2 regions of the Kocuria sp. CPCC 204721 genome follow, and region 1 is predicted to be linked to the other one. Evidence: riboswitches for the same ligand, from Rfam matches in the RefSeq annotation. Region 1 holds a riboswitch; the other holds the start of a gene.
The links. Region 1 has a riboswitch for S-adenosylmethionine ahead of RF637_RS09265 (methylenetetrahydrofolate reductase). Riboswitches for the same ligand answer to the same signal wherever they lie in the genome.
Positions count from the first base shown of each region.

Region 1 (4,180 bases):
GTCCGGGGCGGCGGGCTCGTAGCCGTCCGCGATAAACCGCGCGGGAACCGCGCCCAGCGCCAGGGACGTGTCCAGGACGTGGTCCACCGCGAACCCCTCGGACGGCACCGCGTGATCCGTGGTGAGGCCGAGTTCGGACAATCGCGTGGCGGTGCGCTCACGCAACCGGGCGAGGGTGTCCAGCACGGTGGTGGCGGGGTGCTGTTGCGGGTCCTTCCAGTAGGACTCGAGTGCGCGCTTGAGCTCGCGGTCGGGGCCGATGCGGGGGTAGCCCAGGATCGTGGCGGCGGGGAACGGGACGGGCTGGGTGCTCATGGGAACTCCTCGGAGCTGGTGTGGGGTATGGCGGTTAGGGGTGTGATGAACCGCGGCAACGGGTGTGCTCCGGCGCGGCGGGGTAAGGGGAACGTCACCGTGGGTGGTGCCGCTACGAACGGTTTTCGGCCTGCCCGGATGTGGCGGTCGAAGCCAACACGAGCGGTTCACGGGTCGGTCGGGGCTGGTGCGGCGGTCAGGCCGCGGGGCTGCGGCCTCGGTATTCACGAGCGGCATCCCGGACCCGCAGGTGCTCCAGGATGGTCAGCGCCGCCTCGGGGCGGTTGAACGTGTAGAGGTGGAAACCGGCGCAGCCCAGATCCATGAGATCGTCGATCAGGGACAGGGTGGCCGCGACCCCGCGGTGGCGCAGTTCTTCGGGAGTGTCGGCGCGCAGGAACCGGGTGAGGCGTTCCGGGACCCGGACCCCGGTGATCTCGGTCATGCGCTGCAACCGTTGCGGGTTGCTCAGCGGCATGAGCCCGGCGACCACGGGGATGTGGATGCCCTCCGAGCGCGCGCGTTCCAGGAACGTGGCGTAGTCCTCGGGTTCGTAGAGCACCTGCGTGATCGCGTAGTCCGCGCCGGCCTCCTGCTTGTCCCACAGGGACGCGAGATCCGCCTCGAAGTCGCGGCCTCGCGCGGGGGACGGGTAACACGCCACCGACACGGACAGCGGCCGCTGACCCGGGCGGAACCCGGTGCCGAAGCGACGTCGTTCGACGTCCCGGATCAGCTCCACCAGTTGGGAGGCCCGGCCCAGGCCACCCGCGGGGGTCCGCCATTCCCCGGTACCCAGGGGCGGGTCGCCGCGCAGCGCGAGGAGGTCGCGAACGCCGTCGTCCAGCAACTGGTCCACGGCGCGCTCGAGACCCGCGCGGTCCGTGCCACCGCACGTGAAGTGCGCCATGACCGGGGTCTTGGTCGCGCGGCGCAGGTGGCGCAGCGCCTCGCGGGAGACACCGTGATGGCCGGCGTGACCGTGGGTGACGGAGAAGAAATCCGGCCCGGCCTGGGCCATGGCGTCGATGTTGCGCCACACAGTGTCCGGGTCCGCGGTGGGCCGCGGCGGGAACACTTCGAACGAGACGAGCGTGGAGCGGCGCGGGCGCCGGACCAGCCAGGACGTCCCCGTGGGCGGGCCAGTCACGGGCGCGGGTTCTGACGCTGCGAGGGGTGCGGGCATATAAAAAATCCTCCGGCGTTAGGACGCCGGAGGATGAGCTCCGAGCGCCGTACTTGCCGACCACGCGGTTGCGCGGCGGCCGGATCCTCATCTGGGGCACCCCACTACAGCTGGAGGGTTGCCGCCCGGTTAGCCAGAGCTTCGCACCGGGACTCATGATCCTTTGTTACGAGCGAGCGTAGCACAGCCTCGTGACGAGGCCCACGAACGATGACGGAACCGCCGGCCTCCCGCCGCGCTCGTCTTCCCAAGCGGGCTGAATGGACCGCACGGGGGCACCTGGGCCCTGCCGTGGTCATCCTGCCCCACGACGTGCAGGACATGAAGATGCCCGAGTTGGGACCCGAGAACTGGGTCTCGCGCTCGATAGCCGCGGCGCCGGCCGCGGGCGGGTCCGCGTCCTCTCAGGCACCCGCTCCGACGACGACGCCGTCCCCCTTGCGCAGCGCGACCGCCAACCCCGGTCGTCACGAACCCTGAGTTCGGGCCGCCGTGCATCCGGCGGCTCGCCGGTGCACCCGCGTGACGAAAGCGCGGCGAAAAGCAGGGACGCCCACCCGGTCAACCGACCGGGTGGGCGTGCCTTGGCGTGTCATCAGCAACTCAGCATGGGTGCCAGACCTTTCCTCCCGGTTCGTAGCACCGGGGGCCGGTGTAACCGGGATAACCGCCATCACTCTCGGGAGCCGGGGGCACGTGGGGTGCCGCCGGCAGCTGCGGGGCAGCAGGTACCCGGGGCGCGGCCGGTAGCTGAGGTGCCGCGGGCTGCGCGGGGGCGGGGTTGTAGTTGTAGTTCGGTTGCGGAGCGGGATTGGGTTGGGGTGCCGGATCGCCCACGGCGACCTCGTCCTCCACGACCGCGGGAGGCGCCTCGAGCGTCGGCGTGGGAGTGGGCGTGGAGGACGAGGTGGGACTCGGCGTCGCGCTCGGGCTCGCGGTGCTCGGAGTTGTGGTGCCGGGGGATGCGGATTCCCCCGGCGGCGCGCAGTCCTGCTTCGGGTCGAAGAAACCGACCTGCATGGCCTGGGCCACGTTGTACGCGCTGTCCATCTCTCGCCGGTACGTGCTGTTGGCGCCCACGGTCATGGGCGTTGCCAGGCCCGCCTTGACGAGTGCCTGGTTGACGTTCAACCCGTCGTCGTCGCGGGTCACTCGGGCGAGGGTGCGGCCGTAGCGGTCCGTGCGTTCCACGTCGTAGTCCAGGTGGATCGTGGATCCCTTGGGCAGTAGGTCCTCAAGCTTGGCCGTGGCCTCGTCCGCGAGGCACTCGCCGGGCTGACCGTCCCGCGCGACCTCCGGGGTATTGATGTTCAGCAGCCGCACCCGTGTGGACTTTCCCGCGATCGTGGCGTCCAGGGTGTCCCCGTCCACCACGCGTTCCACTGTGGCCACTGAGTCGTCCGGGGTGGTGCGCAGTGCGGCATGGTGTAGACAAGACGCATGGCCACCATCGATGAGCTTCCCGGTGAGATTGTCGCGGACCTGCGCGTGAGCGATGCCCGTCCCCTGAGCGGCGGGGACACCGCCCGCGCCTACTGGCTCGAGACCCCGGACGGGCCCCTGTTCGCCAAGACCATGCCGGGTGCCCCGGCGGGTGTGTTGGCGTTGGAGGCGGCGGGACTCGAGGCGCTGCGCGCCGTCGCCCCCGCCGAGGTGCGGGTGCCCAGGGTGCATCACGTGGGCGATGAGGCCCTGGTGCTCGAGTGGATCGACGAGGGTCCCGGACGGCAGGACCGTGCCACGGAACGCAGCATGGGTGCTGGTCTCGCGGCCATCCACCGCGCGCGAGCCCCGCACGTCGGGTGGCTCTCGGCGGAGCTGCCGGAACGCATCGGCTCGTTCCCGGTGGATCTCACGCCCACGGACGACTGGGCCGACTTCCTGTTACACCGCCGCATCGAGCCGTTGCTGCGCGCGGCGATCGACGCGGGACACCTGGACCCCGCGGCGTCGGACCTGCTGGCGCGCTTGGCGCCGCGAGCGGACGAACTCGCGGGCCCTCCCGAACCCCCGAGCCTGCTGCACGGTGACCTGTGGGCAGGCAACCGCGTGGTGGATCGCAACGGGACGAACTGGCTCATCGATCCGTCCTCGTTCTACGGACACCGCGAGTACGACCTGGCCATGATGCAGCTCTTCGGCGGTTTCGGGCGGGAATGCTTCGCGGCGTACGACGACGCCTACCCCCTCGCGGACGGCTGGCACGACCGGGTGCCGTGGTACCAGTTGCCGCCGCTGCTGGTGCATGCGATCAGGTTCGACGGTGGTTACGGCGGGGCGGTCCTACGGGCCCTGCGCAGTCTGATGTGACACTACGGGGCGCGTCCATCACCCGCTGAGGACAGGGCGTTCTCGGCCGATGACTGCTACAAGGCAGGTGCGGACAACGTTTTCCACCCGCGTGACATGGTTGGACACGTCCCCCGCACGTGCAGCATGATGTTTACTAGATTGTCTAGTTATCCACAACGCGAGGGACGCGATGGAGAGCAGTGCAACGTGGTACGGGCCGGTGAGCCCGCAGTCGCGTGCGCTGCGCCGGGTGGTCGTGCTCAACGCGGAGATCGCGTACGAGATCCGCCGCATCTTGGGGCTCAAGGGAACCGATTACGCGGCCATGGTCATGCTCATAGTCCATTCCATGGGGCCCACGGAACTGGCTCACGCGCTGCACATCAC
Region 1 is NZ_JAVKPO010000008.1:88,484-92,663, reverse strand. Features, by position in the region: gene metE (5-methyltetrahydropteroyltriglutamate--homocysteine S-methyltransferase) at 1-315, opposite strand, end outside; gene RF637_RS09265 (methylenetetrahydrofolate reductase) at 512-1,501, opposite strand; SAM riboswitch class IV at 1,546-1,662, opposite strand; gene RF637_RS09260 (hypothetical protein) at 1,712-1,981, shown strand; gene RF637_RS09255 (thermonuclease family protein) at 2,105-2,893, opposite strand; gene RF637_RS09250 (fructosamine kinase family protein) at 2,942-3,811, shown strand; gene RF637_RS09245 (MarR family winged helix-turn-helix transcriptional regulator) at 3,984-4,180, shown strand, end outside.

Region 2 (4,180 bases), on a different contig from region 1:
TAGCTCTCCACCTGGTACCGACCGCGGTCCGCGACGTGGGTGGCCTCGGGGTCCTCACGGGGTTGGGGTTCGCGGCCGAAGCGCGTCTCCAGCTCGTGCGCGCTGCGATAGGTGATGTGCGCGATCCGCCGCGCGAGCCCCAGACCCGCCTCCGGGTACTCGCCCGCGTAGTAGTCGCCGCCCCGGAAGTTCGGGTCCTGGCGGATCGCGAGCGACTGTGCCTGTCCCCACGCGAGCTGCTCGGCACCCACGCGCGCGTTGGCCGCGATCACGGCGCACGCGGCCACCCGATCCGGGTGGGACACGGCCCACTCGAGGGCGCGAGCTCCGCCCATGGACCCGCCGATCACGAGCCGCCACCGGGAGACTCCGAGCGCCCGAGCGAGCAGGGCCTCCGCGGTCACCGAGTCCCGCACGGTCACGCGCGGGAAACGCGAGCCCCACGGGACGCCGTCCGGTGCGGGACTCGCGGGTCCCGTGCTGCCGTAGCACCCGCCCAGGATGTTGGCGCACACCACGAAGTAGCGGTCCGTGTCGATCGCGGCACCCGGGCCCACGAGTCCGTCCCACCAACCGTCCGCCGCGGCGGCCGCGCCCTCGGGAGCGCTCGCGGCGTCCTCGTGTCCCGCGCCACCGCGCGCCACGTGCGTGTCACCCGTGAGCGCGTGCTCGATCAGCACCGCGTTGGAACCGTCCGCCGCGAGCTCGCCCCACGTCTCGTACGCGAGGTGCACGTCCGGCAGCCGGAACCGGGACTCGAGCACGAGCTCGCCGAGTTCGGCCCGCCGTACGACGCCGTCGCGCCGCGTGCGCGGCCCGTTGCCCACGACCGTCATGGTCAGTTCCCCGTGTCCTCCGCCGACGACGCCGCGTCACCGGCAGCGTCGCCGCGCGCACCCACCGCGGCGAATCCGGACTCGAGGTCCGCGAGGATGTCGTCGATGCCCTCGACACCCACGGACAGCCGCACGAATCCCGGTTCCACGCCGGCCGCGAGCTGCTCCTCGTCCTTGAGCTGGGCGTGCGTCGTGGAGGCGGGGTGAATCACGAGCGAGCGCACGTCACCGATGTTCGCCACGTTGGAGTGCAGGCTCAGGGCGTCCACGAACGCGACACCGGCGTCCCGGCCGCCGTCGAGCACGAAACCGAGCACCGACCCGGCACCGTTGGGCGCGTACTTCAGGGCGCGGTCGTGCCAGCGCGAGGACTCGAGACCGGCGTAGGACACCGAGCGCACCTCGGGGCGGGCCTCGAGCCACTCGGCGACCTTCTGCGCGTTGGCCACGTGACGTTCCATGCGCAACGACAGCGTCTCGATGCCCTGCTCGATCAAGAACGCGTTGAACGGAGAGATCGAGGTCCCCAGATCACGCAGCAACTGCACGCGCGCTTTGAGGATGTACGAGAGGTTGACGCCGAAGGCCCCGTCCGCACCGAGATCGCGGGCGTAGACGAGCCCGTTGTACGTCTCGTCCGGTTGGTTGAAACCGGGGAAGCGCTCGGGGTCCCGCGAGTAGTCGAACGCTCCGGTGTCCACGATGAACCCGCCGATCGCCGTGCCGTGGCCGCCCAGGAACTTGGTGGCCGAGTGCAGCACGATGTCCGCGCCCCACTCGATGGGCCGCACCAAGTAGGGCGTGGCGATCGTGTTGTCCACGATGAGCGGGACACCCGCCTCGTGGGCGATCCCGGCGATCGTCTCGATGTCGAGCACGTCGTTGCGGGGGTTCGGGATGGATTCACCGAAGAACGCCACGGTGTTCTCGCGCACCGCGTCCCGCCACTGCGCGGGATTGTCCGGGTCCGAGACGAACGTGGTCTCCACGCCCATGCGCGGCAGCGTGTGCTTGAGCAGGTTGTACGACCCGCCGTACAGGGACGGGCTGGCCACCACGTGGGTTCCGGCGCCGCCCAGGTTGAGGATCGCGAGCGTGGCCGCGGCCTGTCCGGAGGAGACCATCAGGGCCCCCACGCCGCCCTCGAGGGACGCGACCCGGTTCTCCACGACCTCCGTGGTGGGGTTGGTCAGGCGCGAGTAGATGGGGCCCATCTCCTCGAGCGCGAACCGGGCCGCCGCCGTGCGGGCGTCCGGGAACACGAAGGACGTGGTCTGGTGGATCGGCAGGGCGCGCGACCCGGTCACAGGGTCGGGGTTCTGGCCCGCGTGGATCTGTCGGGTTTCGAACGACCAGCCCTGGGGATTGTCGGGGGTGGGAGCGGTGCTCATGGCCGTACTCCTTCTCGGAGGGATCAGGGGTCCGGTGGCGATCCGCACGGTGCCCGTGCTGTGACCGGGCACCAACGACCCGCGCTTGCCGCATGACGTCGGTCGACGCCACGGCCAGGTCCTCACCCAGGGCACCCCACCGCGGAAGGGAGGGTTGCCGGTCAGCTAGCTGGGGCTTCGCGCTGACTCTCGTGACCTATTACCTCATTGTCCGAACCCGGCGGGGCGGGAGTCAAGCCGGGGACGCTGCGAGCGGGCTCGGGGTCAGTGGCCGCTCGTTCCTGCTGTTCCATCTCCCGGGTGTGCAGTTCCCGGTCCTTCATCTCACGTGGATGGACGTAGAACAGACCCGTGAGCACCGCGATCACGAACACCGCGAGCATCACGAAGAACAACGGCCGCACGCCGGTCAGGTAGATGACGGGGATGGCCAGCACCGTGACCAACCCGCCCCCGAAGAACGGTTCGAACACCAGCTGCTTGTAACCGAACGCCTCGAACACCGGGTCTTGGCCTCCGGGCCCACCACGCGCATGAGGATCAGCCCGGTGGCGGTCACACCCATGGACTGGCGGAAGTCACCGATACCGCGCCCGAATTAGTAGCGACCGATGATGTGGGGTGCCAACCACAGGAAAATGGCCACGTTGAACGCGATGCCGACCACCGCCAGGATGGTGAACGCCGCCAGCCACGGCCGCGATGGACATGTGCAGGGAGAACGGTTCCACGGAGGACGGGCGGCTGGTCATGGTGCCGGCGGGGTAGTACTCGTCGCTGCGGAACAGGCCGTTCTCGCCCCACGGCCCGTCGAAGCGGCCCAGCACCTGCGGGCCCAGGAGCAGGAGGATCGCGCCGCCGATGATGGAGCTCGGCAGGAACAGGCTCTGGACCCAACCCACCTTGACGTGCACGAACTTCCCCAGGAGCAGGGCGACTCGGAGGATCAGGAGTGTGAAACCGACGGCATTTGCGGACACGGGAACCACCTCGTAGTGATCGGGATCGATATCGGTCTCAGGTCACATAGCGAGGGCCCGGTCGGAGACTCCCCGGCTGATGCTGCGGACTCCAGCCTCTGAGACGCGCGTCTCGTTGACCTGGACCAACACAGTCCCCGCCCGGATCAGCCGTCCCGATGTCAGGTCTCGGGAGGTGCGGAGAGCCGGCCCTGCCCACCGGACCGGGCGGCGCAGGTCACACACTCGCCGGGCTCGCGCTCGATTTGGTGGCCCGTGTGGCCGGTGCCACCATGGCGTCATGAACTTGGATCACGTTTCCTTCGCGGCTCAGCCCGACGGCCTCGAGGCCACCACCGAACGCATCGCGAACCGGTTGGGGATCGAACCGGTCAAGGGCGGTGTGCACCCCCGTTTCGGCACCCGGAACATGATCCTGCCGCTCACCGACCACCAGTACGTGGAGGTCGTCACGGTGCTCGAGCACCCCGCCGCGGAGAAGGCGCCGTTCGGTCAGGCCGTCCGTGCCCGTTCCGACGCCGGCGGCGGCTGGCTCGGCTGGGTCGTGGAGGTCCCCGACCTCGCGCCCTTCGAGGCCAAGCTGGGCCGCCCCTCCGTGCCCGGTGGCCGGTTGTTCCCCGACGGTCGGCAGCTCGAATGGCATCAGATCGGCGTGAAGGGTTTGATCTCCGACCCGCAGTTGCCGTTCATGGTGCACTTCGATTCCGAGGACGAGATGCACCCGTCCCAGGCGCGGATCACGGACGTCCGGTTGAGCGGGATGGAGATCGCCGGCTCCCCCGACCGCGTCACGGAGTGGCTCGGCGGTCCCGTGGAGGACGTCCTGGGCTCGCTGGACGTCACCTGGTGCGCCCCCAACGGCACCCCCGGGGTCATGGCCGTCTCGTTCGACACCCCGGACGGCACCGTCACCATTTGATCTGGTTCCCTTCGGTGCGGCCGACGACGCCGCTCCACCGGTCTCCGGCATCAG
Region 2 is NZ_JAVKPO010000015.1:29,832-34,011, reverse strand. Features, by position in the region: gene RF637_RS11650 (homoserine O-acetyltransferase) at 1-836, opposite strand, end outside; gene RF637_RS11645 (bifunctional o-acetylhomoserine/o-acetylserine sulfhydrylase) at 839-2,227, opposite strand; SAM riboswitch class IV at 2,304-2,424, opposite strand; gene RF637_RS11640 (hypothetical protein) at 2,389-2,730, opposite strand; gene RF637_RS11635 (hypothetical protein) at 2,806-3,207, opposite strand; gene RF637_RS11630 (VOC family protein) at 3,488-4,126, shown strand; gene RF637_RS11625 (CPBP family intramembrane glutamic endopeptidase) at 4,177-4,180, opposite strand, start outside.
Region 2: it holds a riboswitch for S-adenosylmethionine, as region 1 does, so the genes downstream of both, RF637_RS11645 (bifunctional o-acetylhomoserine/o-acetylserine sulfhydrylase) here and RF637_RS09265 (methylenetetrahydrofolate reductase) in region 1, are expected to answer to the same signal.